Regions from separate parts of the Peribacillus sp. TH16 genome, predicted to be linked through region 2. Evidence: riboswitches for the same ligand, from Rfam matches in the RefSeq annotation. Region 2 holds a riboswitch; each other region holds the start of a gene.
What was found. A riboswitch is a leader RNA that binds a small molecule or an ion and turns the genes downstream of it on or off. The one in region 2 is predicted to bind cobalamin.
Positions count from the first base shown of each region.

Region 1: linked by a shared signal. The riboswitch ahead of JFV29_RS29885 (hypothetical protein) and the one ahead of metE (5-methyltetrahydropteroyltriglutamate--homocysteine S-methyltransferase) in region 2 are both predicted to bind cobalamin.
Region 3: linked by a shared signal. The riboswitch ahead of nikA (nickel ABC transporter substrate-binding protein) and the one ahead of metE (5-methyltetrahydropteroyltriglutamate--homocysteine S-methyltransferase) in region 2 are both predicted to bind cobalamin.

Region 1 is NZ_JAEKEM010000011.1:261,072-272,190, forward strand. Features, by position in the region: gene JFV29_RS29860 (quaternary amine ABC transporter ATP-binding protein) at 1-177, shown strand, start outside; gene JFV29_RS31300 (glycine betaine ABC transporter substrate-binding protein) at 182-1,909, shown strand; gene JFV29_RS29870 (hypothetical protein) at 2,090-2,272, opposite strand; gene JFV29_RS29875 (nucleoside hydrolase) at 2,865-3,779, shown strand; gene JFV29_RS29880 (ABC transporter substrate-binding protein) at 4,860-5,810, opposite strand; gene JFV29_RS29885 (hypothetical protein) at 5,814-6,320, opposite strand; cobalamin riboswitch at 6,519-6,738, opposite strand; gene JFV29_RS29890 (AAA family ATPase) at 6,940-7,896, shown strand; gene JFV29_RS29895 (DUF58 domain-containing protein) at 7,896-9,092, shown strand; gene JFV29_RS29900 (DUF4129 domain-containing transglutaminase family protein) at 9,089-11,119, shown strand, end outside.
Region 2 is NZ_JAEKEM010000002.1:1,953,170-1,964,288, reverse strand. Features, by position in the region: gene JFV29_RS09560 (ABC transporter permease) at 1-768, shown strand, start outside; gene JFV29_RS09555 (ABC transporter permease) at 773-1,558, shown strand; gene JFV29_RS09550 (acyl-CoA thioesterase) at 1,599-2,087, opposite strand; gene metE (5-methyltetrahydropteroyltriglutamate--homocysteine S-methyltransferase) at 2,080-4,389, opposite strand; cobalamin riboswitch at 4,545-4,735, opposite strand; gene JFV29_RS09540 (potassium channel family protein) at 5,027-5,446, shown strand; gene bcp (thioredoxin-dependent thiol peroxidase) at 5,509-5,979, shown strand; gene JFV29_RS09530 (aminopeptidase) at 5,991-7,100, shown strand; gene JFV29_RS31360 (hypothetical protein) at 7,372-7,467, shown strand; gene JFV29_RS31355 (NAD(P)-dependent oxidoreductase) at 7,606-7,791, shown strand; gene JFV29_RS30970 (NAD(P)-dependent oxidoreductase) at 7,850-7,978, shown strand; gene perR (peroxide-responsive transcriptional repressor PerR) at 8,290-8,733, shown strand; gene JFV29_RS09515 (YgzB family protein) at 8,839-9,192, opposite strand; gene JFV29_RS09510 (nucleotidyltransferase-like protein) at 9,374-10,237, shown strand; rRNA gene JFV29_RS09505 (16S ribosomal RNA) at 10,520-11,119, shown strand, end outside.
Region 3 is NZ_JAEKEM010000002.1:400,669-411,787, forward strand. Features, by position in the region: gene JFV29_RS01920 (beta-propeller fold lactonase family protein) at 658-2,025, shown strand; gene nikE (nickel import ATP-binding protein NikE) at 2,673-3,467, opposite strand; gene JFV29_RS01930 (ABC transporter ATP-binding protein) at 3,487-4,458, opposite strand; gene nikC (nickel ABC transporter permease subunit NikC) at 4,474-5,304, opposite strand; gene nikB (nickel ABC transporter permease) at 5,307-6,245, opposite strand; gene nikA (nickel ABC transporter substrate-binding protein) at 6,282-7,913, opposite strand; cobalamin riboswitch at 8,069-8,257, opposite strand; gene JFV29_RS01950 (aspartyl-phosphate phosphatase Spo0E family protein) at 8,841-9,011, shown strand; gene JFV29_RS01955 (heavy metal translocating P-type ATPase) at 9,169-11,119, opposite strand, start outside.

The DNA of each region.
Region 1 (11,119 bases), on a different contig from region 2:
CCAACTGTTAAAGAGGATGAATTGCTTGGAAACCTTATGGATGTGATGGCAACTTCAAGTCTGCCAATATCAGTCATTGATGATGAGAATAGAATTAAAGGAATTCTTCTTCGTGGGGCCGTAATTGGCGCTTTAGCAGGTAATAAAGATTCCTTGAATGAAATGGAGAGTGAATAATTCAATGAATATTCCGAAAATCCCACTGGGAGCTTGGGTCGATTCTTTAGTGGATTGGATAACTATTGTATTTGCTGGATTATTTACACTTATTACGAATGGGATTGAGGGTCTATTGGATATCCTGGTCGATGTAATGAGTGCGGGACCATCCATCGTGTTAATCATCGTCCTAACCCTTCTGGTTACCTATACAAGCAGATGGCCATTAGGGATATTTACTTTTATTAGCTTACTATTGATCGATAATCTTGGTTATTGGGAATCGAGCATTCAAACACTGGCTATCGTTATATTGTCAGGATTCCTAACCATCCTTATAGGGATACCGATCGGAATATGGTGTGCCCAAAATAAAACGGTGCGCAAGATCGTTACCCCAATCTTGGATTTCATGCAAACGATGCCTGCATTCGTTTATTTGATTCCTTCGATATTATTCTTTGGAATAGGGGTAGTGCCGGGGATCATTGCGTCATTCATTTTCGCAATCGCACCGACGATCCGTATGACCAATCTTGGGATTCAGGAAGTGCCCAATGATTTGATCGAGGCATCGGATGCTTTTGGTTCGACCAGCAGCCAAAAGTTATTCAAGGTACAAATACCATTGGCTACTCCAACAATCATGGCAGGCGTTAACCAAAGCATCATGCTGGCACTATCCATGGTAGTTACAGCTTCATTGGTTGGAGCACCCGGACTTGGGGCGGATGTCTACCGGGCTGTTAGCCAAATAAATGTTGGGCAAGGATTTGAAGCAGGTTTATCCATCGTAATCATTGCAATCATACTCGATCGTATCACGCAAAACCTTCGTAAACCAGCTTACGAACATATCGTTAGCCGGAAAATCATTTTTACAATACTGGCCCTACTAGTTGTGGGTACTGCACTATTCAGTACTTTTACAAAAGATACGGCTGTAAAAGGGGATAAAAATAGTTTTGCTGCCAAAGCCAATTATGAAATCATCGGAATTGAACCTGGAGCAGGATTGATGAAGTTGACTAAAACGGCTATAGATGATTATAAGCTGGATGATTGGAAGTTGGTTGAAGGGTCTTCAGCGGCAATGGTTGCTGAATTGAAAAAAGCGATTGATAAAAAAGAACCAATCGTGGTTACAGGATGGTCACCGCATTGGATGTTCTCGAAATATGACTTGAAATATCTCGAAGATCCGAATGAATCCTTTGGCGGGGCTGAAAATATTAATTCGATTGCCAGAAAAGGCCTTGAGCAAGATGCCCCAGGCGCTTATAAAATTCTTGATCAATTCTTCTGGGATACTAAAGATATGGAAGATGTAATGGTCAAAGTTACTGAAGGTATGTCTCCTTCAGAAGCAGCAGAAAAATGGATAAAAGAAAATCAGGACAAAGTATCCGAATGGACCAAAGGTGCTGAATCAGGAAATGGTGAAAAAATCAAACTGGTTTATGTTGCATGGGACACTGAAATTGCCAGCACAAATGTGATTGGCAAGGTTCTGGAACAGAATGGTTATGACGTAACATTAAGTCAAGTTGAAGTCGGACCAATGTTTGCCGGCGTTGCAAACGGAAGTGCGGACGCAATGGTGGCTGCATGGCTCCCGGGTACACATCTTGAATACTATAATAAGTATAAAGATGACATGGTTGACCTTGGACCAAATCTAAAAGGAACAAAAAATGGTCTGGTCGTACCAGATTATGTCGATATTGATTCAATTGAAGATTTGAAATAAGAAAAAACGAGGGATTTTCGGACATGAAAATTCCTCGTTTTTTTTGTGATGAGAATGTTTTAGGGAGGAAGTGAGCCTAAAATGTTGAATTAAAAGAGTTTAAACTTTAATAATTACATGCACTAATTAATGATTGCTGGCTAAAGGGAAGTGTATAAAGAGAAAAAGAATAAACGAATCCTAATTAATAGAAACAAATTTATTTTTCAATTCCTCTTCAGATACCACGATTTTACCTCGCAAATCTTCGGAAAGTAATACATAGCTTTTCACTCCTATGAACTCTGAATCGGAAATAATAAAGAACTTTGTTCCCTTTTTGTACGTAGAAGGATAATCTTCAATTAACTTTAACATCTTCATCTTTTTTCCACCTTGAATATCCATTAACTAATTAGAATGTAACAACTTTCTTTATACTGGTAACCTCATATTAACTATCTATTTATAGCCTTCAACTATTTGGCCTATTTTAAAAATGAAATCACGGATATTGAATTTAAATAAATATCTTTGAATTAATAATCCAATATAAGTATTTACTAGTCAAGAATACATTTAAGTAAATATCTTTAAATATTTTAAGAAATCAGATGAAAACCGGCAAGGTGAGGTTCACCAACTGGATCACCCAACAAGGTTGTACCATTTTGGATCATTTCTTTCATGTATTTACTGCTAAATTGTGGGGATTATCTGTTTTTCTTTTTAATTGTCTATTATAAATATTCTTAAACTTTCCGTGGAATAACCTTTAATTGAATGCTAAAATTTAGTTGGAAAACCGGTTTCTCTAATACATAAGAAAAGAAAAAATGGGATGTAACGGATGTAGATGTATCCAATCACTAGGGTGCTTCCAAAGTAACTGTATTGTAAGATCCAGTGTTTGTATAAGAAATTTTGTCAACGGTACTATCATCGTAATCCGTTTAAAAAGAAAGTGGGAAAATATATGAAACCAATAATATTTGATGTTGATACTGGGGTTGATGATGCCTTAGCGATGGCATACGCATTAAACTCTCCTGAATTGGACGTGCTAGGCTTTACAACTTGCTTTGGTAACGTGTCCGTAGCTGAATCGACTCGTAATACGCTGGCAGTTTTGGAAAAGGTAGAAAAGAATATTCCTGTTTATAAAGGAGCCAATCAAACATTGGTGCGTGGAATGAAGAAAAAGTATCCAAAGCATGTTCATGGAGAAGACGGTTTAGGAAATACACTTAAGAATGAACCAACTATTCAAGCATCACCGGGAAATGCAACCGATTTTATAATCAATCAGGTGAAAAGTCGCCCTCATGAAATAACGATTATTGCAGTTGGACCATTAACTAACATCGCTTTGGCCATTAAAAAAGCACCAGAAATTATTTCACTTGTTAAAGAGGTAGTGATAATGGGTGGTGCAGTAAAAGTACCAGGCAACGTAACGCCTTACGCTGAAGCCAATATCGTATCTGATCCTGAATCAGCTGATTATTTGTTTTCCTCAGGGATACCAGTCACCGTTGTGGGACTTGATGTAACACATCAAACGTTTTTACTAAGATCAAAGCTTGATGAATGGCGTTCGACTGGAAAAGGGACTGCCCAATTCTTTGCAGAAATGACCGAATTTTATATGAAGTCTTATGAAACTTTCAATCCAGGTATTGGAGGTTGTGCTCTTCATGATCCACTCGCAGTTGGAGTTGTGATTGATCCAAGTTTTGTGACTACAGAATGGATGAACGTTAAGGTTGTGACTGAAGGAGAAGAGACAGGTAGAACAATCGGTCAACATGAAGGTGTGGCAAGGATTCGCGTCTGTACAAAAGTAGATGCAGATCGATTTGTGAAACATTTCTTGGAACGAGTTATATAAGGACATGGACTCATGATGTGAGGCTCTAGCTTTGAACTTTAAAGAATATCGATTACTCTGCATGGGGATTACTAGTTAAGAGATATGCTCCGTTTGATACTTTTCAAAGTTAGCGGTTTTAACGTTTCATATTCACCTAAGGATCGTTTTAATCAACGGCTATAGGTAATAAATCAGCATTATATTTGCTGGAAAAAGGACATCCTTTCATTTGGATGTCCTTTTTCGATTTTCTTTCTGAAATGTTTTCATGAGCAGTTTCAAAATAAACATTTTTATGATCTAGAATTGATTACAGGTAACGCACAGTATTTTTAAGAGTGCGGGTGGAGTCCAACTTAATACTACAATCTCTTTAGGGAAAACACTTAAACGATATTGGCTTTTTTGTTTTTTTAAAATTTAATCAATCGTTTGATTAATAAATAATTGGAAGGATTAGTGAAAGTCTAAGGTTACTATTTTATGGGGAAAAGAAATGTATTTTCCATAATAGTCACGTATTCATGGGCATAAAGTTTTTATACTTATAAAACATGTAAAATAGTTGGCACTCGGGTGGTCTTCTTTTTTTGGAAAAAACAACAATGTAGTATAACGGAGCCTAAATAAAAAGGAAACCATTTAACTAAAGTTAAATGGTCCTTTGAAATAAATTTCAAAACTAATGTTTTTATAAGCTGTGTTTTTACTTTCAATGAAGTTCTCACATTGCTTTAAAAGGTATGTGAATACCTGTGTTCTTAAAACAGCCATACGGCTGTTTTTTTGCTACATACCTAGAAAGGTTTTAAGAATTCCTAAAAGAAGGGCGACTGCTAAGACCCATATAAAGAATTTTTTATACATGATCATTACCTCGAATTTTTTATGATTAGATTGCATTCATCTTAGCATAAAGATGAAAGAAGAGCAGGTGGTTCGTTATTTGCAAAGGGAGACCTTAAAAGAGAAATATAAGGGATTAGCGATGGAGGGCAGCTGCTCCAGGAGAGTGTGTGGTTGTAGTGATGGACTTAGGGAAGCAGAGGTAAAAAAGGAAAGGATGATCCAAGAACTTTGGAACATCCTTCTTTCGCATTATTTAAATAAGTCTGGATAAATGGTCTTTGCTGCGAGTTCTACAGCTTCACCAATCCTTGGCCCAGGACGTGACATAATATTTTCATCAAGTAGATAGACTTGATCATTTTTCACGGCGTTGATATCTTCCCAGCCTTTACGGGATTTAATTTCATCAACAGCATCATCTGCAAAGGTAGCAGTTGTAATGATAGCATTAGGGTTTCGTTTGACAATTTCTTCATCTGAAACCTTAACCCAGCCTTTTTGGTCGGCAAAGATGTTTTCAATGCCTGCAGTTTTTAGAATTTCTTGTTGGAAGGTTTCCGCTCCTGTTGTATAGATTTCTGGAGCTGGACTAATTTCAAAATAGGTTTGTTCCTTTTCATCTAATGTTTCAATTTTTTCCTCAACACTTGTAATTTGGGTTTGGATATCTTTCACCAATTCTTCGCCTTTTTCAGCTACGCCCATGACTTCAGCAATTTGCCCAATATCCCCATATACATCATCAAAATTTGTCGCGGATTTAATAATGAATACTGGGATTCCAGCATCTTCAAGTGGTTTCATCGTCGTTTCATCACCAATGGTATAAGCAATAATGGCATCTGGTTTTAAGGAAATAATTTTCTCTGCATTGATATTCACCGAATCGGAAACATGTTCAATATCCTTTGCTTCTTCTGGATAATTATCGAAGTCGGTCACGCCAACGACCTTATCTCCCAGCCCTAGTTCAAATAAAATTTCTGTATTACTTGGTTGAAGTGAAACTACTGTTTCCGGAACTTTATCAAATTTTATTTTCTTTCCAGTATCATCGGTAACGGTATAGGCTTTGACTTCTTCTGTCTTATTAGTGTCTTTCTTTTCCTTTGCCGTCTGGTCATCCGTTACTCCACATCCGGTAAGGAAAAGGGCAAGTATCAAGGTGGAAATCCAACTAAATCGTATGCTTCTCTTCATTATTTATTCCTCCGTTTTCTTCTTCATGGGTTTGGTTGGGTATGATTTACTGATAAAAGGAATCTCCTCAATACCATGTTGCTTATTGACGTAGACAGCCATCACGAATAGAACATTTGCAAGCAAATGGGCGTAATCAAAGAGAATTTCAGGGATTTCTATTTCTAAACTAACCTTGTGTAAAGCACGGACCGACTTTTTGGCTTCACTACGGCAAGTATGCAGAACACAGGCGGCGGTTGAACCTTGCGGAAGCACGAATGTCTCAATATGCTCTTTAACTTCTGCGACATAATGGTCGTAGATGGCACTTAGACGTTTCAGATCATTGTCGGTAATGGCCAATTTCCCACGGACTGAACCATTTAAATGATAAGCCATCGGCAACAATTCCATTAAATCTCGGTATACATCCGGAACATCCTTTGTAAGCGAGGCGGCCAAGCCAATTTGTGTCGTCAAAGAGTCGGTACGTATTTCATAATCGACGGTAGACTCGGATTCGCGCATGTATGGATAGCATAAAAAACGAAAATCCTTTTTTGCCATAACTCTTCCTCCTCTTCATAGTTAGATGAATCACCTCAGTATCGCTTTTCTCAGCAAAAGAAAAAGCCGACCAAGGGCATTGGTCGGCATCAATCACCTATGTATCTGTAACAGAAAAAGATGGAAGATTGCCGTACAATCCTCCTATCTTCCGAAGAGCATAATACGATAAAAAAGGCAGGTCTCCTGGCCCGTGCGTCATTTTACTCTAAGAACCTTCCCATTTGAACAGGATGAATGGTTATCGATGTGAATCTTTATCCTCAAACAGTGGTATTTATCTTATTTCATTAGCACTTACAGTTGCGGAAACAGCTTCGGTTTTACACCAAATTCCCTATTAAGCTGACAAGTCAGCACCTTTTTCTGCAAGGTTTATATTCACTTAGCAACAGTTTACCATACCTTTTTCCTAAAGCAGTATGAATATTTTTAGAGAAATTCGTTTATGGTTTGCGAATTATCTAGTAAACTTACAATGTAAGGTTTAATTGGATGTTAATGTAAAACGCATATCGAGTATAAAGAATATATAATAGGTGTTATATAAGAGTAATAGGGTAATCTCAGGAGGTAGAGTATGATTTATAAGCAGGTAAATCAAAAACTGGAAAAGATTTTAGGGAATATTGAAAAAGTGATTATTGGAAAACGAGATATAGCAGAACTGAGCATCGTAGCACTTCTTTCTGGGGGGCATGTTTTATTGGAGGATGTTCCTGGTGTAGGTAAGACTGTCATGGTCAGAGCACTGGCAAGATCGATAGGCGCAAACTTTAAGCGTATACAATTCACACCTGATTTACTACCTTCAGATGTAACGGGTGTTTCAATTTTCAATCCAAAGGAACAAGAATTTATTTTTAGACCAGGACCAATCATGGGCCATATTATTTTAGCCGATGAGATAAACCGGACCTCGCCGAAAACACAATCTGCCTTGCTTGAAGCAATGGAAGAGGCAAGTGTGACGGTTGATGGGGTTACAAGGGGATTGGAGAAACCCTTTTTCGTTATGGCAACACAAAATCCCATTGAGTACGAAGGAACATACCCACTTCCAGAGGCGCAATTGGATCGTTTTCTATTAAAAATGAAAATGGGCTATCCGGGTGTTGACGAAGAAATTGAGGTTTTGCATCGAGCTCAATATGCCGCACCACTTGAAGAGTTAGAATCTGTTATTACTTTAGAGGAATTAATAGCTTTACAGGAAGAGGCTAAAGCAGTGATAGTGGATGACACGATAAAGCGGTATATTGTTAATTTGGCTAATCGATCTCGTACGCATGAGAGAGTATATTTAGGGGTGAGTCCACGTGGATCGATTGCATTGATGAAGGCGGCCCAAGCTTATGCACTTTTGCAGGGCAGAGATTATGTTCTACCGGATGATGTGCAATATTTAGTACCGTTCGTGTTTGCCCACAGACTTATCCTGAAGCCAGAAGCGAATTATGAGGGAGTGGATGCTGGCATGGTGATTCACGAGATTGTCGCGACGATTCAAGTGCCTGTGAAGAGAGCTGTGACCTAATGCGGAACTTGATCAGCATCTTAAAGGAAAACATGAGTGTGATTGGCTTGTTATTACTTATAGCGATTTCCTTTTCTTTTGCGATGTTTCAAGGCGGTTTTGTCAGTTGGTTTATTTTTTATACATTTTTGCCGTTCGCTGTGTACTCTACGATTCTACTTTTTTATCCGATTAATAACATTATCGTTGAGAGAAAGGTCAGTAAAAGAGAATGCCGAGCAGGCGATTCTGTAGAAATAGCTTTAACTGTTACCCGTAAAAACAGGCTGCCTCTTTTATATTTGATGGTAGAGGAAGAGTTGCCGAAGGAATTGGAAAATAGGGGGATGCAAAGAAAAACACTTGTCTTTCCTGGTTTCAGGCATACATTCAGTATGACATATACTTTGAACAATTTGCCACGGGGTGAGCATACATTTCAAACAATCCGTTTCAGGACAGGAGACTTTTTTGGCGTCTTTGAAAAGGAAGCGACATATAGTTCACCTTTAAAAATCACTGTTTTCCCTTCATATCATGAGCTTACCTACAGAGATCTTGAGCGTGTATTCAATCAGGGACAAGTGGGATCAACAAAAAAAACACAGCGAGAACAATCAGTAGTATCTGGAGTTAGAGAGTATCAGCCAGGTGATCAGTTATCCTGGATTAACTGGAAGGCAACGGCTAGAACAAGTGAAATCATGACAAAGGAATTTGAAGTTCAGAAAAACCGTGATGTGTTTATCATACTTGATAATCAGGAATCGCTTTTCTTCGAAGAAGCAATTGTAATGACGGCTTCCTTTGTACATGCCATGTTAAAAAAAGGCATAGAGATTGGTTTCGCTAGTACGGGATCGAGGCAAATCTTACCGACTGGAGGAGGCAATAACCAGAAACGAAAGATTTTTTACCGCCTTGCTAAAGAAAAACCGAGTAGGATAACCACTTGGATCGGGATCATAAGGAAGGAAATTCTGCCGGCCAACGCAGCTGTGATTTTCATTGTCTCGGAATTAACATTAGAAAAGGTAGAAGTATTGAGTGCATTCCGCGCTAATCAAGGATTAACGTTGTTTTGTGTGAAAAACCCAGCAGACTTTACAGATGAGGAAAAAAAATCAAGAGCCGCAGCAGTATCACGGGGAATAAAGGTTTGCTTTCTTGAACAGGGGTATCTGCAACACGACAGACGAGAGGTGATGATGAAATGAATGTTTCAACCCCCTTGTTGGAAAAGTGGATGCATGTTCTTCTGTATACCTTTGGTCTGTTGTTGATCACAGAATGGTTAAGGCCTGTTGAGAAACTCACGGATACAGGGAATATTGTTGTTTTTGTTCTGTTTGTGATTTTTTCCCTACTACTGCATTATTTCCACTTCCATTGGCTAATCCGCTGTACCCTCTTAAGTGTTTATATAATGATTTCAGTACAGTTTCTTCATTCGAAAACCGCTTTATTTGAATTTTCATGGTTTAAAGGCAATCTGCTTGATTTTACAGCCAATCTATCAAATATATACGATGGCAAATGGGAGTTACTTTCAAATCCATTTCGAACTTTTCTATTTTTCTTGCTTCTTTGGCTTGTGACATATTTGATTCATTACTGGGTGATGGTGAAGCAAAGTATCTTTTTCTTTTTTATGTTAACGGTGATTTTTATATCGATACTTGATACATTTACTCCCTATGATGGTGATAAGGCAATGATAAGAATCATCATAATTGGTTTTGCAATGCTCGGTCTGCTGGCCTTGATGCGTCTGTCCATTCAGGAGCAGCTTAGGTTTTCAAGGGCTCCTATCAAGAAATGGATCTTGATCCTAACGGTGATGATTTTGATAAGTGTCCTTTTCGGTTTTGGTGCCCCTAAGTTCTCTCCACAATGGCGGGATCCAGTTCCGTATATTACTTCTTATTCAGATAAAGTGATGAAAGAAGATAGTAGTTCCACAGACAAAAGGGTGGGGTATGATGAAGATGATTCGGAACTTGGCGGATCGATAGAGCCAGATAGTTCTATTGTCTTTTATAACAATGCTCCTGCAGGTCATTACTGGAAAGTGGAGAACAAAGATGTCTATACTGGAAAAGGATGGGTTTCCTTAGAGGGAATAGACTTTTTTACTTTTTCTAACGGCCAGGAAATGACTTCGTTAAATACTTACGATATTCCGGAGATAGTAAAAGCAGATGAAATGTCAGCGAGAGTATCCATGATGGAATTGTATTCTCATATTCTTCATCCGCAGTCAGGTTATTTAAAAAAGGTCAAGGGTAAAAAAGGAAAAGAGTTCAAGTTTTATAAGGATATGGACAAAATCATATCCGAAAAGGAAGACGGCGAAAGCCTTCTATTGAAAGAATATGAAATGACCTATGATATGCCGAGGTTTGATATGGCTAAGCTAAGGAAGGTCACAGAGCCGGATGAAACGATGGGTGTCTTAATGGATAAAAATACTCAGCTTCCAGAGGGCTTACCTAATCGAATATATGAATTGGCATCGCAGCTTACAATTAATGAAACAAATTGGTACGATAAAGCGAAAGCCATTGAAAATTATTTTGATGGTCCTGATTTTGTTTATTCAAAGGATGATGTTGCGTATCCGGAGGCAAATCAAGATTATGTCGATCAATTTTTATTCGAGACCCAGATTGGATATTGCGACAACTATTCAACTGCAATGGTCGTCTTACTACGTGCCGCCAATATACCGGCTAGGTGGGTAAAGGGTTATACTGAAGGAGAAAAATCAATTTATAAGGGTGAATCCGTTTATAAGGTAACGAATAATAATGCTCATTCCTGGGTAGAAGTTTATTTTTCTGGAATTGGCTGGGTTCCCTTTGAACCAACAAAGGGATTCACTGGAGAAGTTGAATTTTACAATTCGGACTTGAAACAGGATGATATAAAGAATTCGGAGACGGACACTCCAGCTAATGCAGAGCAGAAAAAGATGGAGACTAGTGAACGTCATGATACCCCTGATAAGGATACTCAATCATCTAGAGACAGGTTTGTGGGAAGCCAGGAAGGAATCTTGAAATGGACTTCTATCACTCTCATAAGTTTGCTGATGCTTGTGACAATTGGTTATTTCTCTAGAAGGAAGTGGATTCCGCACCTGCAGATTCTCCGCTATAAAAAGAAATCTGGCTCTCATTTTACGACGGCCTATGTATTATTATTGAAACAATTAAAACGTGCTGGTTTAGCACGTCCGGAA
Region 2 (11,119 bases):
CGCATGCGTTTTTTGATGATGCTTGCGTATCGAACGGATTATTATACCGGTATTTTAATTTATAGCATCAATATTGGTGCTTATTATTTCTTATGGAATGCGATATATGGGGATAAAAGCTCCATCGAAGGACTTTCAAGTATGCAGATGACAACCTATGTAGCGGTTGCCTGGATGGCGCGTGCTTTTTATTTTAATAATATTGACCGTGAAATTGCTAATGAAATAAAAGACGGCAAAGTTGCCATCGAAATGATTCGACCTTATAACTACTTAGGCATGAAGACGATGCAAGGACTGGGAGAGGGAATATTCCGTTTCTTCTTCTTTTCCATTCCAGGTATGCTGCTGGTAGCTTTTATTTTTCCTATCGAATTGCCACATGAACCGGCAACGTGGGGAATATTCGGCATTTCCTTGCTGTTCAGTTTCATCATTAATACACAAATTAACTTATTAACGGGAATCACTACATTTTTCTTATATAACAACGCAGGGTTGATCCGGGCAAAAAGAGTCATCATTGATTTATTTTCCGGGCTGTTACTACCAATCAGTTTTTACCCAATATGGGCGCAAGAAGTAATGAAGTATTTGCCCTTTCAAGGGATCAGCTATGTACCAAGTATGATTTTCACAAATGGTTATAGCTCAGGCGATATCGGCATGGCCTTATTACAGCAATTTATTTGGGTCATCATTCTCATAATACCAATTCAGCTTTTATGGATAGTCGCAAAAAAACAGCTGATTATTCAAGGAGGTTGATGAGATGTTCTATGTATCGATGTTTTTTCAATATGTAAGCCAATATATGAAAACGAGATTGCAGTACCGTGCCGATTTTTTCATGGAAATTCTTTCTGACCTATTGAATCAGGTTGTGAATCTGGTATTTATCTTAGTTGTTTTCGGACATACGCAATTTTTAAGCGGTTGGAGCCGTGAAGAAATTATTTTCATATACGGATTCTTCCTTATACCATTTGCTCTTTTTTCTTCATTTTTTAATATCTGGGATTTTAACGATCGCTATATCGTTAAAGGTGAGATGGACCGAATATTAACTAGGCCAATCCACAGCCTGTTTCAAGTCATTTTGGAAAGAATTGAGCTTGAATCATTATTTGGTGTTGTGACCGGCCTGATCATTATTTTCTATTCGGGTGCTTCGTTGAATCTCGAGCTTGTCTGGTATGACCCTATTCTCTTTGTGATTTTTTCAATCGGTGGGGCACTTGCTTATGCGTCCATCTTTGTAGCAATTGCAAGTATTGGGTTCTGGTCGGATGCGAAAACGTCAATCATGCCAATGATGTACAATATCGGGAACTACGGCCGCTATCCTGTTGATATTTATAACAAGGTCATTCGGTTTGTACTTACATGGGTGCTGCCATTTGCGTTTGTCGGCGTGTATCCAGCCTCTTATTTTCTTAGAAAAGAAGAGTGGTATGTTTATGCATTTGCAACACCGGTTATCGGGATTGTCTTTTTCACTGTATCTGTTTTCATTTGGAATCAGGGAGTGAAAAGGTACCGAGGGGCCGGAAACTAAAAAAATCCCTTCAACATTAACACTGTTGAAGGGATTTTTCTTATTTACGCTTATTCTTTCTTTCAATATATCTAGCTTGTGCTTGAACAAATTGCTGCTTTTCCTCTTCCGTTTCCGGAAATACCTGAGGAACGGGGGTGGGCTTTCCATCTTCGTCTATTGCTAGCATCGTTAAAAAAGCACGGGCTGTAAGCTGCTTTTCGCCGGTTAATAAGTTCTCTCGCTCTACTTTCACAAATACCTCCATCGACGTCCGATGGGCACAGGTGACATAGGCCTCAAGGTTAATCGCATCCCCTGTCTTGATGGGTGCCAAAAAGTCAAAGGAGTCACTTGATACGGTCACAACCGGTTTTCGGCAATGGCGCATTGCTGAAATGCAGGCGATTTTATCTACATAGGCCATCACCTTACCGCCAAAGATGGTGTTGTGATGATTCGTATCTGGTGGGAAAACAAGATCTGTTAAAAAAGTCCGTGACTGCCGGATAGGATTAGCATTTGTAAGATCAATACCTTTTTCAGTCATTTGACTGTTGATTGACCAGTAGGTTTTTGCGAACGATTGTTGCGGCTTCCACCATATTTTTCAAAGAAGCAACGGTTTCAGGAACGCCCCTTGTTTTCAGACCGCAGTCCGGGTTAATCCAAAATTGATCTTTATCCAATACTTTGATGCCTCGTTCAATCATATCGACCATTTCCTCGACTGCAGGAACCCGTGGACTGTGAATATCATATACGCCTAGACCAATACCCTTTTCATACGTTTTTTCCTCAAATGCGGTAGCTAGTTCACCGTGGCTGCGAGATGTTTCTATGGAAATTACATCGGCATCCAGGGAAGAGATGACATCCATGAAGCTGTTGAAATCGCAATAACACATATGCGTGTGAATTTGAGTTGTATCTTCCACACTTGAAGTGGAAATCAGGAAGGAGTTCACAGCCCATTTTAAATATTCATCGCGGTCGCTTTTTTTCAATGGCAGACCTTCTCTAAGGGCAGGCTCATCCACCTGAATCATTTTGATTCCGGAAGTTTCTAACGCTCTCACTTCTTTTTCCAAGGCAAGAGCTAACTGGTAGCAAACATTCTCCCTTGAAATATCATCACGTACAAATGACCAGTTCAGAATTGTTACAGGACCTGTCAGCATTCCTTTTACCGTTTTCTTCGTCAGGGATTGCGCGTACACACTTTCCCGGACCGTCATCGGCTCGATGAAATGAACATCGCCGTAGATAACAGGCGGTTTTACGCAGCGAGAACCGTAAGATTGTACCCAGCCTTTTTCGAGGAAAACGAATCCGCCCAGTTTATGGCCGAAAAATTCAACCATATCTGTTCGTTCAAATTCTCCATGTACAAGAACATCCAAGCCGATTTCTTCCTGGATATCGATCCATTTGCTGATTTCCTCGTTAACAAATGTTTCATATTGAGCAGCCGTCCATTCTCCTCGTTTGAATTTCCCGCGAGCTTGTTTTACTTCAGCTGTCTGCGGAAAGCTTCCGATTGTTGTTGATGGAAGGAAAGGCAGTTTGAAAAATTCCTGTTGTTTGTGATAACGCTCTTTAAATGGCAGCTGACGGCCGGCTGTTTGACTCTTCGCCTGTTCGACACCAGTTTGGACGTCTTTATGGTTTCGCGCGTTTGAATTTGCTAACGTTTGAAGTGCTAATTTGTTAGCGGCTACTTTTTCAGCAATTGCTTCGGCACCTTGATTACTACCTTTTACTAGTAGAGTGATTTCTTCAAGCTTCTCATCAGCAAAAGCAAGGGCCTGTTGCACTTCTTTAGTAAGAGCCGTCTCATTACGAACCGTTACTGGTACATGAAGCAGGGAGCAAGAGGGTTGAAGCCAAATTTGGTCTTCGGCTACGTTTTTTGTGAGGGTATTGATCAACTGCTTCTTTTTCGATAAATCGGAAAGCCATATGTTTTTCCCATCAATCACACCTGCACCGAGCACTTTGTCTTTCGGGAAGCCGAATTCTTGAAGATTACTAAGGTTTTTCCCTTTATCATGGACAAAATCAAGACCGATCCCTTGAACGTGTAATTCAATAACTTCTTGGTAGTGCTCTACCGCATCAAAGTATGTTTGTAGCATGATGTTCAAGTTTGGAGCTGCTTCATTCAATTTTTCATATAAGTAAGTAACAGTTTGCATATCATCTTTAGAAATGGATGAAACAAGGGAGGGTTCATCCATTTGCACCCACTTCACGCCTTCTTGTTCTAACTCTTGCAGAATTTGTGTGTATAAAGGCAGGAGACTAAGGATGATTCCAGGTACATCTTGCTTATTGTAGCCTTTAGACAGAGTAATAAAAGTATAAGGTCCGACTAAAACGGGCTTAGCTTCAATTCCTAGTTTTTCTTTGGCTTCGCGATAAGCAGCAAGTGGTTTATTTTCTGTCAAAGTCAGCTTCGACGGTTTTAATTCGGGAACGATATAGTGATAGTTTGTATTGAACCATTTCGTCATTTCAGAAGCAACTTCATCCTTGTTTCCGCGAGCCATAGAGTAATATACAGAAAGGGGAACAGTGCCGCCTTTATAGGCTGAATAACGCTCAGGAACAAGACCGAACATTACAGACATATCGAGCATTTGATCATATAAAGTAAAGTCATTGACAGGAATAATATCTATACCTTGGCCCTTTTGCTTTTGTAAGTTGCCTAAACGGATGGCTTCTAGCTGTGCCGTAAACTCCGATTCATCGATTTTTCCCGACCAGTAAGCTTCTAATGTGCGTTTCCATTCACGATCTTCCCCAATTCGCGGGTACCCTAAACTACTACTTTTCAATATTCCCATCCTCCTACATTCTTTTTTTAAAAAATATAATAACAACAAAAAAAGCACCCCTAACCGTCAAAAGAGAAAGTTAGAAATGCTTAAAATAAAGGGGTATACAAAAACCCCTTAAAATTATAAGGTCCCTAACACTTCCCTATTCTCCGTAGGTTAAAACAGTGTTGTCGAAACAGGCAGGTCTCCTGACTTTAGGAATCTTATTAGCGGCAGGCCTTCCCAATCCGAAAATCAGTGGCATATTGCATAGCGCTAACATTCCTATTACAGTGGCGGGACCGTGCCGGAATTACACCGGACTTCCCTTTTAATCCTAAAAAAATTAGGAACCTATTTCCACATATGAAATTTCACAAACCCGCTGTAAATTAAACTGCAGGCAACAAATATTTATAAAATAAAAACTATTATAAAAATTTAGACAAGCTTATCATATCCCGGCTAAAATGGTCAACAAGGAAAAAAGTCTCGGGAAATGGGGTCTGACCCCGCCCTATATCGACAAAACTATTGGTGCACCTAGGTTTGTTTAAGGATGTGAATGTTGGGAAATGGGGTCTGACCCCTAAATAAAGAATATATTGTTTGGACGGGGAGTATGTATAGGGGGAGTGGGTTGTTTTGAAATGAGGCGTGGGGGATGACTTTTTACATCTTGATTGCAGGGATTATTTTTTGCATGGTGATGAGCATTCGAACGTTATTTCTTGTTGAGTCGGGAGGAAAAAAGTTTTCTCTAGAGGATATGCTATGGCTCGGCAATTTATATGCGACGATATTAGTAGGTTTTGCACTGATTTATTTATTATACGAGCTTCAGAATCATTCGGTGATTCTTGATATGGGCAATCGTTTAGACGGCAGTTTTTACGAGCAACTGAAGACTTCTTTTTATTTTAGTGCAATGACAATGTTTTCAGTAGGGTATGGAGATATAGCCCCGATAGGCATGGGCAGGATGATTGCGACAATCCAGGCGTTCATTGGATACACTCTCCCGGCTGCGTTTGTGATCCGGACAGTGATTGACTTAGAACAGAAGGAAAGGAAGAATAAATGAAAGTTGTGTTTCTTTCAATTATTGGGTACGCTTACCATAATGAAAGAAATGGAGGGGTAAGAATGACTGTTAAAATTGGAGAAAAAGCACCGGATTTTCAACTTCCTGCAAACAACGGTGAAAAAGTTTCCCTATCGGATTTTAAGGGTAAACACGTTGTTTTATATTTTTATCCGAAAGACATGACGCCTGGTTGCACAACGGAGGCCTGTGATTTCCGTGACCACAATGAGCAGTTTGAGAAATTGAATGCTGTCATCATAGGGATCAGTCCAGATCCGGCGGCGCGTCATGAAAAATTTATTGAAAAATATGGGTTACCTTTTCTGCTACTAGCTGACGAAAATCAAGAAGCTGCTGAATTATATGATGTATGGAAATTAAAAAAGAACTTCGGCAAGGAATATATGGGCATTGAACGTTCAACTTTTCTGATTGATAAGGAAGGAACGATAGTTAAAGAATGGCGTAAGGTAAAAGTCAAAGGCCATGTCGAAGAAGCGCTTGAAACTCTTCGTGATCTAGAAAAATAAGGTACAGCCAGATGAAGGATAAGCGAATAACCAAGCTTGCTGAAAGGCTGATTCATCATTCCGTACAATTACAGCCAAAAGAGAGAATCTTGATACGGGGTCATATCAACATGAAACCGCTATTGAAAGAGCTGATTGATGAAACATACAGAATCGGTGCATATCCATATGTCGAACTGGAAGACGATGAAATAAGCCGACACTTGTTAAAAGGGAATGTGAAGGAACAACTTGATACCTTATCACAATGGACTTTGAGGAAATATACTGATATTGATGCGATAATAATCATCTCCAGTGAAGAAAACGATGCTGAATTGGCAGAAGTTCCTGCAGAGAGGCATCGTCTTCATGGGGAAGCGATGAAGTCGTCGACTCTTTTCTATGTAAACAACCGGCGTTGGGTTTTACTTAATTACCCGACTGTCAGATTAGCACAAAAAGCCGGTATGAGTTTTAGAAAGTACGAAGACTTTCTATTAAACGTGTGCACAATGGATTACGGGAAAATGGAAGTGGCACTGAAACCGCTTAAGCAATTGATGGAGCGTACTGAAAAAGTCCGGATTGTTTCACCTGGGACAAATCTCACCTTTTCCATTAAAGGAATGCCGGCTGTCATATGCGCTGGGAAAAATAATCTCCCTGACGGGGAAGTGTTCACGGCACCCGTAAAAGAGAGTGTTCATGGTAGGGTAGCCTTCAACACACCTTCAACATATCAAGGAATCACCTTTCGTGACATAGTTTTAACCATACAAAAGGGGAAAATCACGAAAGCAGTTTCTAATCAAAATTCTAAAATGAATGAGATTCTCGATGTAGATGAAGGGTCCCGTTTTATTGGGGAATTCGCGCTTGGAATCAATCCTTACATTTTGGAGCCAATGGACGATATTTTGTTTGATGAGAAAATATGTGGCAGTCTGCATCTAACTCCTGGCCAAGCCTATCAAGAGGCTGATAATGGTAACCGTTCTTCAACACATTGGGATATGGTTTTGATCCAGCGTCCTGAATATGGCGGTGGTGATATCTACTTTGATGACATTCTGATCCGAAGGGATGGCATTTTTATGTTGCCGGAACTAAGTGCTTTAAATCCAAATTTATTAAAATAAAGCCTTTTTTAACAGGGGTAAGGCTTTTGTCCAACTCAAAAAGAGGACACCTGAATATGCTTTATTAAGGGAATACCTCCTCAGAGAAAGTTGCACGGGACTTACAGAGCCCGTGTTTTTTTTATGTTAATTAAAAGGTGAGATAAACATGTTAGTACTTTCAATAATTATTCCAAAAGAAGACATCCAAAAGCAGATGGAGGATACCTTTCCTGCTTTGAATTTCATTTATCGAGGGGATTGAGAGGATGAACCACTTCGTGAAGCAAAAATCTTAATTCCATACGGCGAAGATTTAACAGATGAGACAATTGAGAAAGCACCGAATTTAAAGTGGGTTATGGTTATGAGTGCAGGTATGGATTAATGCCTTTTAAAGTCATTGAGAAGCGCGGGATTTTGGTAGTACACGATTGGGATGCTTTTACAGTACGAAAAGAAATTGAAACAGCTTATCATGAATGAAGCAGACGAGCTGTGGGATAGAAAGATAGAAGTATGAGAATTGAATGGGAAATCGATACTCATTCTTGGTGCTGGTGCAATTGGCGGAGAGGTAGCGCGTCTTGGGAAAGCCTTTAGGATGACCACAATTGGGGTCAATCGTAGCGGAAATCCTGTGCAGCACTTGATCGTCTTTATGGGCTCTCTGAGTAAGTTACATCGTATCTGTTCTGCCAAGTACGATTGAAAGACAAAATCTGTAGCAAAAAGAACACTTTAAAGCTATGAAAGGTTCTGCTGTCTTCGTGAATATTGGACGAGGTGATCTGGTTAAAGAGGAAGTGTTGATAGAGGTTTTACAAAACAGGGAAATTGCTCATGCCATTTTAGATTTATTCGATCCAGAACCTTTAGATAAGGAGCATCCATTTTAGCGTATGGAAAATGTAACGGTCACACCGCATCTTTCGAGTAAAAGCAGTGAATATTTACCTAGAACCTTTTCAATTTTCGAAAAAAACATGCATGAATTCCTGAATAGATTGAAAAGACTTTATCAACGTCATTGATCAATCAAAAGGATACTAGGCACAATTAGAAAATGGGAAAGAATTAAAGGGGTAATGAATAAACTAAAAATGAATCGATAAACAGATGAAATATTGACAAAATCAACGTATAAAAGGTACACTATTTATAAATATTATAATTTAATAATTCATACTTAATGAGAAAAAAGAGGTGGATGGCGGTGTCTGAAGTTCAGTTAAAAGAAGCGTTGGATTCCCTTAAAGATACCGGTGTAAGAATAACTCCTCAACGCCATGCGATACTTGAATATTTGATAAGCTCTATGTCCCACCCTACCGCAGATGATATATATAAAGCGCTAGAAGGTAAGTTTCCCAATATGAGTGTGGCTACGGTTTATAACAACTTGCGTGTGTTCCGAGAAGTAGGATTGGTTAAAGAACTTACCTATGGTGATTCTTCAGCAAGATTTGATTTTGTAACGACGAATCATTATCATGTAATCTGCCAAACCTGCGGAAAAATTGTAGATTTTGATTATCCGGCATTGGACGAAGTCGAACATTTTGCAGCACAGGTCACCGGTTTCAATGTTAGTCACCATCGGATGGAAATCTATGGAGACTGTACAGAGTGCTCAAAAAAAGAAGCACATTAAAAAAAGTTCCGCCACTTGGTTGGAACTTTTTTTTTGTTGCAAAAAAATGATACAATTAATCTTGGACCATCTGCCTGGGATAAATAAGCTCTCTTAAGGGGTTATTTAGTCTTGCAGGCTTTTGCGATTATATTTTTCGTTAAATTCTTCGCCTTCTAACTTTTTATCAAGGGTCAATGGTTCTTCACAATGCATGCAAATATCCACACGCCCTAATATTTTTGTAGGTTTACTACAGTTAGGACATACAACCTGGATCGATTTTGTAGAAAGCATTCCAATCCAAAAATAAACGCCGGTACTTGCAATTATGAATAAAAGACCTAGACCCATAAAAAGTGTCATAACAATAGGGTGTGTTTTAAAGAAAAGTCCAAGATACATCACAATAAAGCCGATGAAAATCAAACTTAAAGCAAATGTACGGATTTTATTGATTTTGCTAGAATATTTAGCCATGGATTGTCCCTCCTAAAATATAACTTTAACTATAACATAAACTACGGATGGAACAAAAAAGAAATAAAGGATACATATTACTTTTGAATATGTTGTTTTTGTAAATATCATCTAGGTGAAATACAGGATTTTGAAGAGTTTTGTCGAATGTAAAAAAAAAAAGGTTTTGGAGGAATTTATAATGGAAGATATCCTTCGCCCGATTTATCAAGAGCGAGCAAGTTTAAAATCTACACTTGGAATCTTGTTAATAGAAAAAAGAGAAAATAATAGCCCGATTACCGATACATTTGACTACATTCTTTTTGTTATTGTAGATGAAGCAGAAGAGGCAGTGTTTTTAAAACACTACACATATCAGGACAAAAAGGCAGCTTTACATATCGTAAAGGAAGAACAACTAAAAGAATGGCTTCTATTAGGTACAAACCGAAAAGTAGTTGACTGGATTTATAACGGAAAGGTCCTCTTTGACCGAAATGAATATTTGGATCATTTGAAAACCGAAATTCGAGAGTTCCCTTTTTATGGAAGAAAGTTGAAGATAGGGATGGAGTTTGCGAAGTTAATTCGCAGATATATGGATGGAAAAGGCTTCTTTGAAAAAGGTCATTATCTTGATGCATATAATCATATTGTTCATTCCCTGCATCACTTAGCTCGTTTGGAAGTAATAGAACAAGGTTTTTATCCAGAAGTTACAGTCTGGAACCAAGTGAAACATATGGAACCTGAAATCTATAAGTTGTATAAAGAATTGATTAGTAGTGAGGAAACGCTTGAAAAAAGATTGGAGCTTCTTTTCCTTGCGAGTGAATTTCTTATTTACTCTAGGACGAATACGGGTTCACAGCATTTAGTTGAAATAATGAGTACAAAAGAAGATCCTTGGACAATTGCAGAGTTAATGGATCATCCGGAACTTAATTATTATTCAGTAGATCTAGGTGTTCTGTTAGAATACTTAATAGAGAAGAAAGTAATTGATGTCATCAAAGTGGAAACAAAAGGACAAGACGTTTATCATCGATTTTATAGAGTATAAAAAAATATTTCAAAAAAATCATTTTTAGTGTTGACCAATAATAATCTAGGTGTTATATTAATACATGTCGCTGCGGGACATCAGCTTTCGCAGCTTCAACAAAACAAAAAACATCAAAAAACATGTTGACAAAATAGTCAACGACATGATAAGATGTAAAAGTCGCTTACAAAGTAAACGACAAAGAAATTGCTCTTTGAAAACTGAACAAAACAAAGCGCCAACGTTAATTTTTTAAGTGAGCACACACTATCAAAAAGCAAAATGAGCAAGTCAAACATTTCTTCGGAGAGTTTGATCCTGGCTCAGGACGAACGCTGGCGGCGTGCCTAATACATGCAAGTCGAGCGAATCAATGGGAGCTTGCTCCCTGAGATTAGCGGCGGACGGGTGAGTAACACGTGGGCAACCTGCCTATAAGACTGGGATAACTTCGGGAAACCGGAGCTAATACCGGATATGTTCTTTTCTCGCATGAGAGAAGATGGAAAGACGGTTCTGCTGTCACTTATAGATGGGCCCGCGGCGCATTAGCTAGTTGGTGAGGTAATGGCTCACCAAGGCGACGATGCGTAGCCGACCTGAGAGGGTGATCGGCCACACTGGGACTGAGACACGGCCCAGACTCCTACGGGAGGCAGCAGTAGGGAATCTTCCGCAATGGACGAAAGTCTGACGGAGCAACGCCGCGTGAACGAAGAAGGCCTTCGGGTCGTAAAGTTCTGTTGTTAGGGAAGAACAAGTACCAGAGTAACTGCTGGTACCTTGACGGTACCTAACCAGAAAGCCACGGCTAACTACGTGCCAGCAGCCGCGGTAATACGTAGGTGGCAAGCGTTGTCCGGAATTATTGGGCGTAAAGCGCGCGCATAGTGGTTCCTT
Region 3 (11,119 bases), 1.6 Mb from region 2:
TCAATCCCCATAATATTCTAGATAAGTTGACAGTCTTTTTTCCTAATTTTCTTTATAAATCCTTTATTTAATCCTTACAAATAAGTTTCAGTTCGATTAGGTTGCATCTATTAATACTTCATATTATGTGATAATCGTATCTCAAAAACCGAAGGATACTGTCGTCTTTGAAGTTTCATTCCCCTCGATCTGCAAATCATTTTCGCACCCCAAACGACAAAATCTGAGCTTTCTGCTTTTCTTTATTTCGCTTAATGACATTAACTTAAGTCCATGTCCAGAATTGCAGGCTCACATATCATTTTTAGGTCAAATGTACGTGACTTTATTTTCCCCTTCCAGATAAGTGTAGAAGAAAACGTTTCCTGAAAGAGTCTATCAACATATCAAAATCGCAATTAAACTGGATCCAATACAATTCACTCTAAACATGAATCATAAATTTTTTAATAATAATCAAACCAATATCCTCCTCTATACGTTTATTTATAGTAAAGGGAGCAAAATTACAGCTCGATTAAAAAATTTCGAAGGAAGGTGGTTAAGAATCTGCTGCAAATTGACATATATTTAATTCTCCTGCTTATCAATCTGGCTTAAGGCTTAAAGGATCGTATTTTAACATTTATCAAGAAAATAATTTCACGGGGTGAAGAAATGTTGAAAAAAATGAAGTTTATAAGTGTATGGATTATAGCCTTACTAACTGTGGTTATTCTACCAAATGTAATTGGTGCTTCTTCTACTAAAAGTAAAATTCCAGTGTCAGAGACAGGCTTTGGCACCCACATCACCAACAATTCCCTTGCCGTAAGTCCGGATGAGCAAATAGCAGTTGTCTCAGATAGCCGTGAACAATCCGTCCTAGTCTATGATCTTACAAAAGGCAAGCTGCGCAAAAAGATCGACGGCTTTGGTTCACCGAGAAACATCGTGTTTATTGATGGCGGCTCCGAGTTTGTCGTCTCAGACAGCACGCTCGGTACGCTTCGTTTTTACAGCACAAAAAACTTCACCTTGAAAGATGAAGTCGTCGTTGGTCCAGGTGCATTCGGGACTGCTGTCAGCCCTGATGGAAAGATATTGTATGTGAACAATCAAGCACACAATTCTGTCACTGTCGTGGATTTGGAAAAACGAAAACCTATGGCCGTCATTACCGGTTTCGCCCAACCAAGACAAGGCATAAAAGTCTCTCCAGATGGAAAATACATCTTTGTCACGAACTTTCAAGGAGATAAAGTATCCATCGTTGATGCCCCAACACAGAGAATCATTCGTGAAATATCAGGTTTCTCTATGATTCGCGGAATTTCGATCACTGCTGATGGAGGTACATTGTATGCCGCGAACAGCGGACGCAACAGCATTTCCGCAGTTGATACACTTGACGGCAATATAAAGAGTGAAATCAAAGTGGGTCGTGAGCCATATGGTGCTTCTCTTTCGCCTGATAACAAGCTCCTTTTTGCAAGTAATAAAGCTGACAATACGATTGACGTAATCAATGTCGCTGATCACCGCGTAGTTAAAACAATTGACGGTTTCAATGAACCAAGACAAGCAATTGTCTTTAGCCACGACGGGGACCGGGCTTATGTATTAAATCGGGATCTCTCTATTGCACGTGTGAATGTTAAGACCTTCTCCATCATGGATATAATTCAGGATGAGTCAAAAAAGTACAAGCTTAAAAGGCTAAGATCAGACAAAGTAGGGACATATTTAGCAGACCAAGAAGGAATGACCCTTTATTATTTCACAAAAGATGATTCTGGCGTCAGTAATTGCAAAGGTCAATGTAGTGAAATTTGGCCGCCTTTCCATGCAGATAACATTATCTCCGCTAAAGGATTCAACAAAAAAGAATTTAAACCTATCATAAGAGATGACGGACAAAAGCAAACAACTTATAAAGGGCATCCACTTTATTACTTTGTGAAAGATAAGCAGGCCGGTGATATAAATGGACAAGGCGTCAATAATGTCTGGTTTGTTTTAGGCAAAAAGGTTTTTGAGGAATAATTACGTTTAGTTTTGTATAAAAAGTTAGAAATCTCTCATAAAACCGTTCATATTTGAGCAGATGAAAAATAAAAGAAAAATAGTTTTTGTTACACAAAATTGATCCTAAAGTATAATAAATTTCACTTTTTTATTCTAGAATTTGCTTAGCGCATGTTTTCCGCAAAAAACTGCAGACCCCTTATATAAAGACTGAAAAAAAGCTGAACAGTTTATTGCTGAACGTTTTTAATGAAGTACCGTTATACCAAACCGAATAAGCTGTTGTTTTTGAATAAAGATTGTTAATAGTGATTTCCTATTATTGAATAAAATCCCAAAAAATTCAAGCCACCTTCTAATGATAGGTGGCTTTTGTTTTATTCGAATAAGGTACTGGTTTATAATCTTCATAAAATTTTAACTTGATGGTGATAGATTCTGCCGACAAAACACAGATATTATACGCTATCGCGTTTTTCACTTTAGACCCCATTAAAGAATAAATCGGCACTTATATTACTGATAAAAACAACGGAGAACGGAATCCTATATAGATATACCAGTATAAGAGATGGAATGGCTTTACGCCGGAGCTTAAACACTTGATTTTTCAAATATTCCGATACTAACCTAATTTCCCACATCACAAACCTATAATTAACGCATCACAATATTCCCGGATATGGAGGTAGCACAGAAGACAATAACTTTTTAGAAACAGGATGTTTTAATCGTTCAATTTTTTCCAAATCATCTAACCATTCAACAACCTCACCATTGTACATTACCGCTAGACGGTCTGCGATGTAATTGACTGCCTGTAAATCATGGGAAATAAAGAGATATGAAAGTTGAAACTCTTCTTTTAATTGTGCCAAAAGATTTAATATTTGTACTTGAACAAGAACATCTAAAGCACTTACAGCCTCATCAAGAATAATTAACTTTGGCTTTAAGGCAATCGCTCTTGCGATATTGATTCTTTGTAGCTGTCCTCCACTGAACTGATATGGGTATTTACGAATAACTTCCGGGCATAACCCAACGATCTCCAAAAGCTCCTGTACTTTCTTTTTCTCTTGAACAGACGTAAGCCTTTCGTAATTTCTTAACGGCTCAGCAATGATCTCCCCTACCGTTAGTCTTGGGTTAACAGCGCTATAACAATCTTGAAAGACAACTTGCAGATTTCGCCGTAACTCCTTTAATTCTTTTGCTTTTAAACAATAAAGACTCTTCCCCTGGAACCATACCTCTCCCTGATCCGGCTTTTCCAGTCCCAGAATAATTTTGCCCAGGGTACTCTTTCCAGATCCACTTTCTCCAACGAGGCCTAAACATACTCCTTCTTCCATAGTTAGAGAGATGCTCTTAATGGCTTCAACTGATTTACGCTTCCCAAAAACAGGGTTCCCCAACAAGTATGTTTTCTTTATTCCTTTCAACTCAAGCAAGCTCACTCTTCATCCACCTAACTCATTATCTTGATTTTACACATCGTACTATATGGTCTTTTTCATACTCTTTAAATTCAAGATTATAACTAGAACATGTATAATCTGCGTCCTCACATCGTTCTAAAAAAGGGCATGTTTTTTCACTATTTATTAAATTGGGGCGCGAAACGCTGGCACATTTTTCAATCTTTATCTTTCTTCTTGTTAATCCAAGTCTGGATTCTAACAAGACTTTGGTATACGGGTGCATTGGGCGATTTAACAACTTCAACACTGGTGCTTTCTCAACGATATAGCCGCCATACATTACAGCTACTTCGTCAGCTAACTGAGCAATCACCCCTAGATCATGTGATACTAATAAAATGCATGTATTGTATTCTTTCCTTAACTTATCCAACTGTTTCAAAACCTGGAGTTGGTTTGTCGAATCAAGTGCAGTCGTCGGCTCATCAGCAATGATGATAGATGGACTTAAAGACATGGTAATCGCAATCATAACCCGTTGCAGCATCCCGCCGCTTAGCTGAAACGGATATTGCTTCAAGACATTCTCTGGATTAGGCAGGTCCGTTTTTTCTAAATACTCCACAGCCATTTTCCGCGCTTGCTGCTTCGTTATGGGCAAATGAGTTCTAAGTGTTTCAATAAAATGCCGCCCTATCGTCCTCACAGGATTAAAGGCGATCATAGGGTTTTGCATAATCATAGCGATCTCACTCCCCCGTACTTTCCTTAAGTCTTCTGTGGAAACATTTAAAAGATCAATATTTTTAAACTTGATACTCCCTTGTACCACCTTTGCCTTTTCAGGTAAAAGATTTAACAAAGACATGCATGTCATCGTTTTCCCTGATCCACTTTCTCCGACAAGGCCCAACACTTTCCCAGCCTCCAGCTTAAAACTGACATCATGGACAGTTTGAGTCACTCCATACGGTGTCGTTACAATAACATTCAATTTGTCTACAGTTAGAATGGGGTCTTGTCCCATCTTCCATCCTCCCTTCTATTCCTTTTTTAGGTCTAGAGCATCCCTCAAAGCTTCGCCAAACAAGTTAAAAGCAATCACAACGATGAAGATCATCATCCCAGGGTACAGCATCAATGAAGGGGTTTCTCTAAAAAATGGCTTACTATCATTGATCATCATTCCCCACTCTGCATCTGGAGGCTGTATGCCAAGACCTAGAAAAGAGAGACCAGAAATTGCCAAAATAACTCCTCCGATGTCCATAAAGATTAATACAACAACTTGAGAGATGATGGCAGGTAAGATATGTTTGATGATAATGCTACTCCTTGGTGTCCCGCATATTTTGGCTGCTAAGACAAAGTTTTGCTCCTTTACACTAAGTACCATACCTCGAATGACGCGTGCATAAAAAACCCATTGGACAAGCACCATCGCCAAAATCAGATTGTCAAGACTCGGTCCTAAAATTCCGACTAAAGCAAGGGACAGAAGAAAGCTTGGGAATGCCATGAGTATGTCACACATTCTCATGAAGAGATAATCAACCTTCCCCCCTATAAAGCCTGCATAAATACCAAGTGGGATACTAATAATCATCATTAATCCCATGACAAGGAAAGCTGTTCCCAACGAGGTTCGTGTTCCATAGATTAATCGGGACAAAATACATCTCCCTAAATGATCAGTCCCCAATGGAAACTGAGAGGAGGGCCCTTGCAGCTTCTGAACGATATCAATCAAGTTCGGATCATTAGGAGCCAAAAAAGGAGCAAAAAGAGCCAATACTGTCAGGAAGGAAATAATCATGATGCTGATCATCATGAGCTTATGTGTCATCAGCTTTCGTTTCACGTTTTGCACCACTCTTATTTCTCTCCCTCCCAGCGTATACGAGGATCCAGGAAAGAATATGTAAGATCCACAAGAAGATTACAGACCACAAAGATCACGCCCATAAATAATACACACCCCTGAATCATCGGATAATCTTGATTTAATATAGATGTGACAAATAACTGTCCCATGCCGGGCCAAGCAAAAATTGTTTCAACAATAACCGCTCCGCTTAGCATGTTACCGAAGCTCATGCCAAGTCCAGTTACCACAGGTAGTAAGGACTTTTTTAAGACATGCCTGATAACGATTAGTCTTTGACGCAACCCTCTCGCTCTAGCATAAACAACAAATGGCTCATTCAAATTTCCCAGCATGCTAGCCCGAAGCAATCGCATATACGTACCTATATACGCAAAAGCCAATGTCAAGGAAGGAAGCACTAGATGAGCCAAAGTCCCCCTTCCCAATACAGGAAATAAATCTAACTTTACTGATAAAAAATAGATCAAGAGAAAGCCAAGCCAAAAGGTTGGCATAGAGACACTTACAAAGGCTAGTATTCTGCTAAACTGATCAACAAATTTCCCCTTGTAAATAGCAGAAATCATTCCTAAGGGTAAACTAATAAAAACAATAAAGATAAGCGAAGCAATTGTTAATTGAACTGTTGGGAAGAAATGTACCACAATTTCTTCCCATACAGAGTTATTGGACACATAAGACATCCCTAAATCCAATTGCAACACTTTTCCCAGCCACTCAAAATACTGGACATATAAAGGCTTGTTTAATCCAAGCTCAACTCGAAGGGCTGCCACTGTCTCATCCGTAGGAGGTATATGTGACGCCCTTAAGTAAGCTACTGCCGGATCTCCAGGAATTAAGTGAAGCAAGATAAAAGTGATGAGCGAAATTCCTAATAAAATTGGAATTAAACTTGTGAGACGTTTAAAAATAAACCAACTCATGTAGCACTCCTTAAGTTGTTTTTAAGTATCCCCACTTCAATTAACGTCAATTGAAGTTAAAGGGACCTCAGCTTCTTGAGGTAAAAAATCTACTCCACTAATGTTTTTTTGATACACTGCTATATTAGACTGATAAGATATCGGTAAATAAATTGCTTGTTCGTGCAATGTCGTTAATATTTCTGAATACAGTATTTTTCTCTCTTCTTCGTCTGTAGTTAATAATACTTTCTTAATTTTCTGGTCTATTTCTTTTTTTACTGGCAACCCTAATTGAGCGTTATAATCTGGACCACCATTTTCCGTATTTGTCGTCATAGAAGCTAAATAGGAATGTGGATCAAATGGTACAGCCCAAGTAGATGTAAATAATAAATCAAATTGACCTTGAAATGCATTTGTCCAAAAAGTATTAGTTTCTTGACTAGTCAACTTAACATCTATTCCTAGCTTTCTAAAATCACCTTGGGTAAATTCTGCGATTGACTTTTGGATGTTGTCTGTACTATTAAACAGTAATTCCAATTGCAATTCTTTTCCGTCTTTTTCTCTAAATGGTTTCCCCTTCACTTGTTTCCATCCGGCTTCATCCAATAACTGTTTTGCTTTTTCTGCATCATATTCATATGGCTTTATATTAATTTTCGTGTATGGCAAAGTAGGTGGAAACAAAGTATCAGCCTTTTTTTCCATACCATAAAAGATCTTATCAATAACAGCCTGTTTATTAAAAGCATGTTGGAGAGCTAACCGAACTTTAAGGTCTTTAGTCGCTTCTCTGTTTGAATTAAGAAGAAGCGTTCTTGTAGCTGTAGGTTCTGACAATTTGGTTTCATATTGCCCTGAATTCTTCAAAAATTGGAATGAATCTTGGCTTATGACTCCGTTTCCAAAAATAAAGTCGAGTTCTTTTTTCTCAAAAGCTAATACTCTTGACTCACCGTCAGTAATGACTTTAACAACCACCTTATCTACTTTAGGTTTAGTACCCCAATACTGTTCATTCCTTTTAAAAACTGCAAACTCATTTTTCTTATATTCGCTCAATACCCACGGTCCTGTGCCAATCGGAGACTTGAGTCCGTCCTTAAATGTGTTTTGACTGTCCGGAAAAGCAGCTTCTCCTACAAATCTCAACGGTCTGATGTAAGTTAGTTCTTGAAGAGTTGGATAATACGCGTTGTTCAAAATAAGTTTAAATGTATATTCATCTATTATTTCAGTACCTTTGATTTGGTTAATTAATTCCACCCATTCATGTTGTTTGCGATTATCTAAAATGGTATCAAAGTTTTTCTTAACGATTGCAGCATTAAAGAGGGAACCATCGGAAAATTTAACATCTTTCCTCAGATGGAATATATATTCTTTTCCATCTTTCGATATATCCCAGCTCTCTGCAAGCCAAGGCTGAATTTCTCCGCCTTCACCGTAATAAACTAGGGATTCATATACCATAGCCTGGGAAAAAAACTCATTCGGAAAATATGTGTGTGGATTTAAGTCACCTATATCCCCAGGCCATGAAAAAGTAACAACTTTTTGTTTATCTTTATTTGATGTATTTTCTTGATCTATTGTTGTGTTGCTGCAACCAGTAACAAAAATTGTGAAAATTACTAGTAGTCCAACAAAAGAATGGAATAAACTAGACCGTAGTAAAAACATGTTTTCTCACCTTCAATTATGGAATTTTATCTATTTGAAAAATCACGAAATATAAAAAAGCATTTCCAACCAGATTTAACGGTCAGAAATGCTTATAATTTAAGAACAAATTCGTCTTCTAGCACTCTAACACCTCCCTATCTCCCGTAGGTTTAACAGCATTTTTAGAACGGGCAGGTTTTCTGACTTAGGTTCATCATCTCCATGCGTCTTCCCGGATATTATCCAGTGACTTTCTTGCATAGGACTCACCATTACAGCGGCGGGACCGTGCCGGATTTTGCACCGGCTTCCCTTTTAAATATTCGCTTTTAAACGAATATACCCATTCCAATACTATATGAAATTTTCCCTCATCTTCATAGTAAATAATAGAGCTTGTCTATCCTAAAATTATTTTGTCGAAACCATTTGTTACTTCTTAACACTTTATTAGTTTCATCTCTAAGTAATTTTTGATAAACCCAGCTACTAATCCTATCCATCTAGCAATAAACGAAATACAGTTAGTAAAAAGGAGAATAAACAGGTTCTCTTTAAAATTCAACAAATATTAAATTCTCCTAAATTATACAGTTTTACGAATACAACTCTCTCAAAATGGAGATATTCACTATATGAAAATAAAATCAAAAAAAGTTTACCTAATACAAATTATATTCTTTATTGCAAATTTATGCTATATCAAATTAAAGTCCTGATGTTTTTTAACGGCTCGTTATGTATGGAAGTAATAATTTTATATGAATAGTTATCTGTAATTACATATATCGAATGATAGTGAGGAAGATTTGTATTGCTCCCGCCAGAATTTGTTTACTTTTAATAAGTAAATACTTACTATAATATTTAAAATCATCCTAATTTATGTAATAATAAATATACTACAATAAAGGAAAGGTTTTGAGGGGATTTTCGTTGGAAAGTATGGAACTGCTACATAATAAAATAGAGACAATGAGGAAAGAATTAATAAATACAGCCTTGAAACATGGATTCACCTCACCAAAAACATTACATTTGAGCCAAGAACTTGATAAACTCTTGAATATACTTTTGCATGAACAGGAGTCGCTAACTCCAATAGGCCTTCAATAAGATGTAAGGGTGCTTCTCCACTAAGTAAGTATGCTGTGTCTTGTAAGTCAAATTAGTGGAAAACAAGCAACTATAAATATCAACAGAACTATTTAACAGAGACTAAAAAAAGCATTGATACGAGTACCAATGCTTCTCCAAAATATTAATTTTATCTTTAAAGCTTTACCCTTTGCAGTCGAAGTGCATTTATTACAACGGATACAGAACTAAATGCCATGGCAGCACCTGCTAACCAAGGGGCAAGTAGCCCAATAGCCGCAATCGGTATTCCTATTACGTTATAGGCAAAGGCCCAGAACAGGTTTTGTTTAATATTTCGCATGGTTTTTCTACTCATGTGAATAGCATCTGCAATGCTGTTTAAATCCCCACGAATTAAAGTAATATCCGCAGCTTCCATGGCCACGTCTGTCCCCGTCCCGATAGCCATACCAATATCAGCTAGGGCAAGTGCTGGTGCATCATTGATTCCATCTCCAACCATAGCCACTTTCTTTCCAGCTGCTTGAAGTTTTTTCACTTCTTCCGCTTTCCCTTCAGGAAGTACTTCCGCAATGACCTGGTCAATGCCAACTTTGTTTCCTATGGCATGAGCAGTCCTTTGATTATCACCCGTTATCATGATGACCTGAATATCCATCTCTTTTAACCTTTTTATGGCTGTTTGAGAAGTGTCTTTTATGGTATCCGCCACAGCAATAAGACCTGCATATTCACCATCAATGCTAGCCAGCATCGCGGTTTTACCTTGCCCTTCAAGGTCTTCCATGGCCGGTAGTGCATTTGTAATATCCACGTTATTTTGCTTCATTAATTTCCGTGTTCCCACCAGTAACACTTTTTGATCCACTACAGCTTTTACCCCGTAACCTGGAATAGCTTCGAACTCCTGAACCAATCCAAGTGATATTTTTCTTTCTTGAATTCCTTGAACAATTGATTGTGCAAGTGGGTGTTCAGATTGTTTTTCAGCGGCCCCGATAAGAGATAAAAAGTGTTGTTCACCCATTCCATTTTCGATGAGGACATCGGTTAACACTGGTGTACCATTAGTAACAGTTCCCGTTTTGTCTAAAATAACCGTATCAATATGGTGAGTAGTTTCCAGGTGTTCTCCGCCTTTAAATAAAATACCGAACTCTGCGGCACGCCCTGACCCGGCCATGATTGATGTTGGGGTAGCCAAACCTAAAGCACACGGGCAAGCTATTACAAGTACCGCAATCATCGCTTCAAAAGCTGGTGTAAATTCACCAGGATTAACCCAGATCATCCATACGAGAAAAGTTAAAAGGGCGATTCCGACAACAATGGGTACGAAAACACCAGAAATTTGGTCAGCGAGCCTTTGAATTGGAGCTTTAGACCCTTGAGCGTCTTCTACCACCTTGATGATTTGCGAAAGAGCGGTATCTCTTCCGATTTTTGTGGCCTTCATTTTGAGAAAACCATTTTTATTCAGGGTTGAACCAATCACGGTATCTCCCATGCTTTTATCTACTGGTATGCTTTCTCCTGTTAACATGGATTCATCGACGGCAGAGTTCCCTTCGACTACCTCTCCATCCACCGGGATTTTTTCACCTGGCTTCACCAAAACTGTATCTCCAACAATGACTTCTTCTAGAGGTATTTCGCGCTCTTCACCATTCCTCAGCACCAACGCTGTTTTGGCCTGAAGGCCCATCAATTTTTTAATGGCTTCTGATGAACGTCCTTTTGCTTTTGCTTCAAAGAGCTTCCCTAAAAGAATGAGGGTGATAAGGATGGCACTAGTTTCAAAATATAGTTGTGCAGTATGGTGGTGGACTCCAATGGCGATGATCGATTGATAGACACTATAAAAATAGGCAGCGGACGTTCCCATTGCAACTAAAACATCCATATTCGCACTTTTGTTTTTCAAAGCTTTATATGCCCCTACATAGAATTGCTTACCAATGATGAATTGCACAGGCGTTGCGAACGCCATTTGCACCCATGGGTTCATGAGGAAATCCGGCATATAAATAAACGAAGTAAAACTAAAATGACTTACCATCGCCCATAACAACGGGAATGACAAAATTACGGCCAAAATAAATTTTCTCTTTTGTTTTTGAATT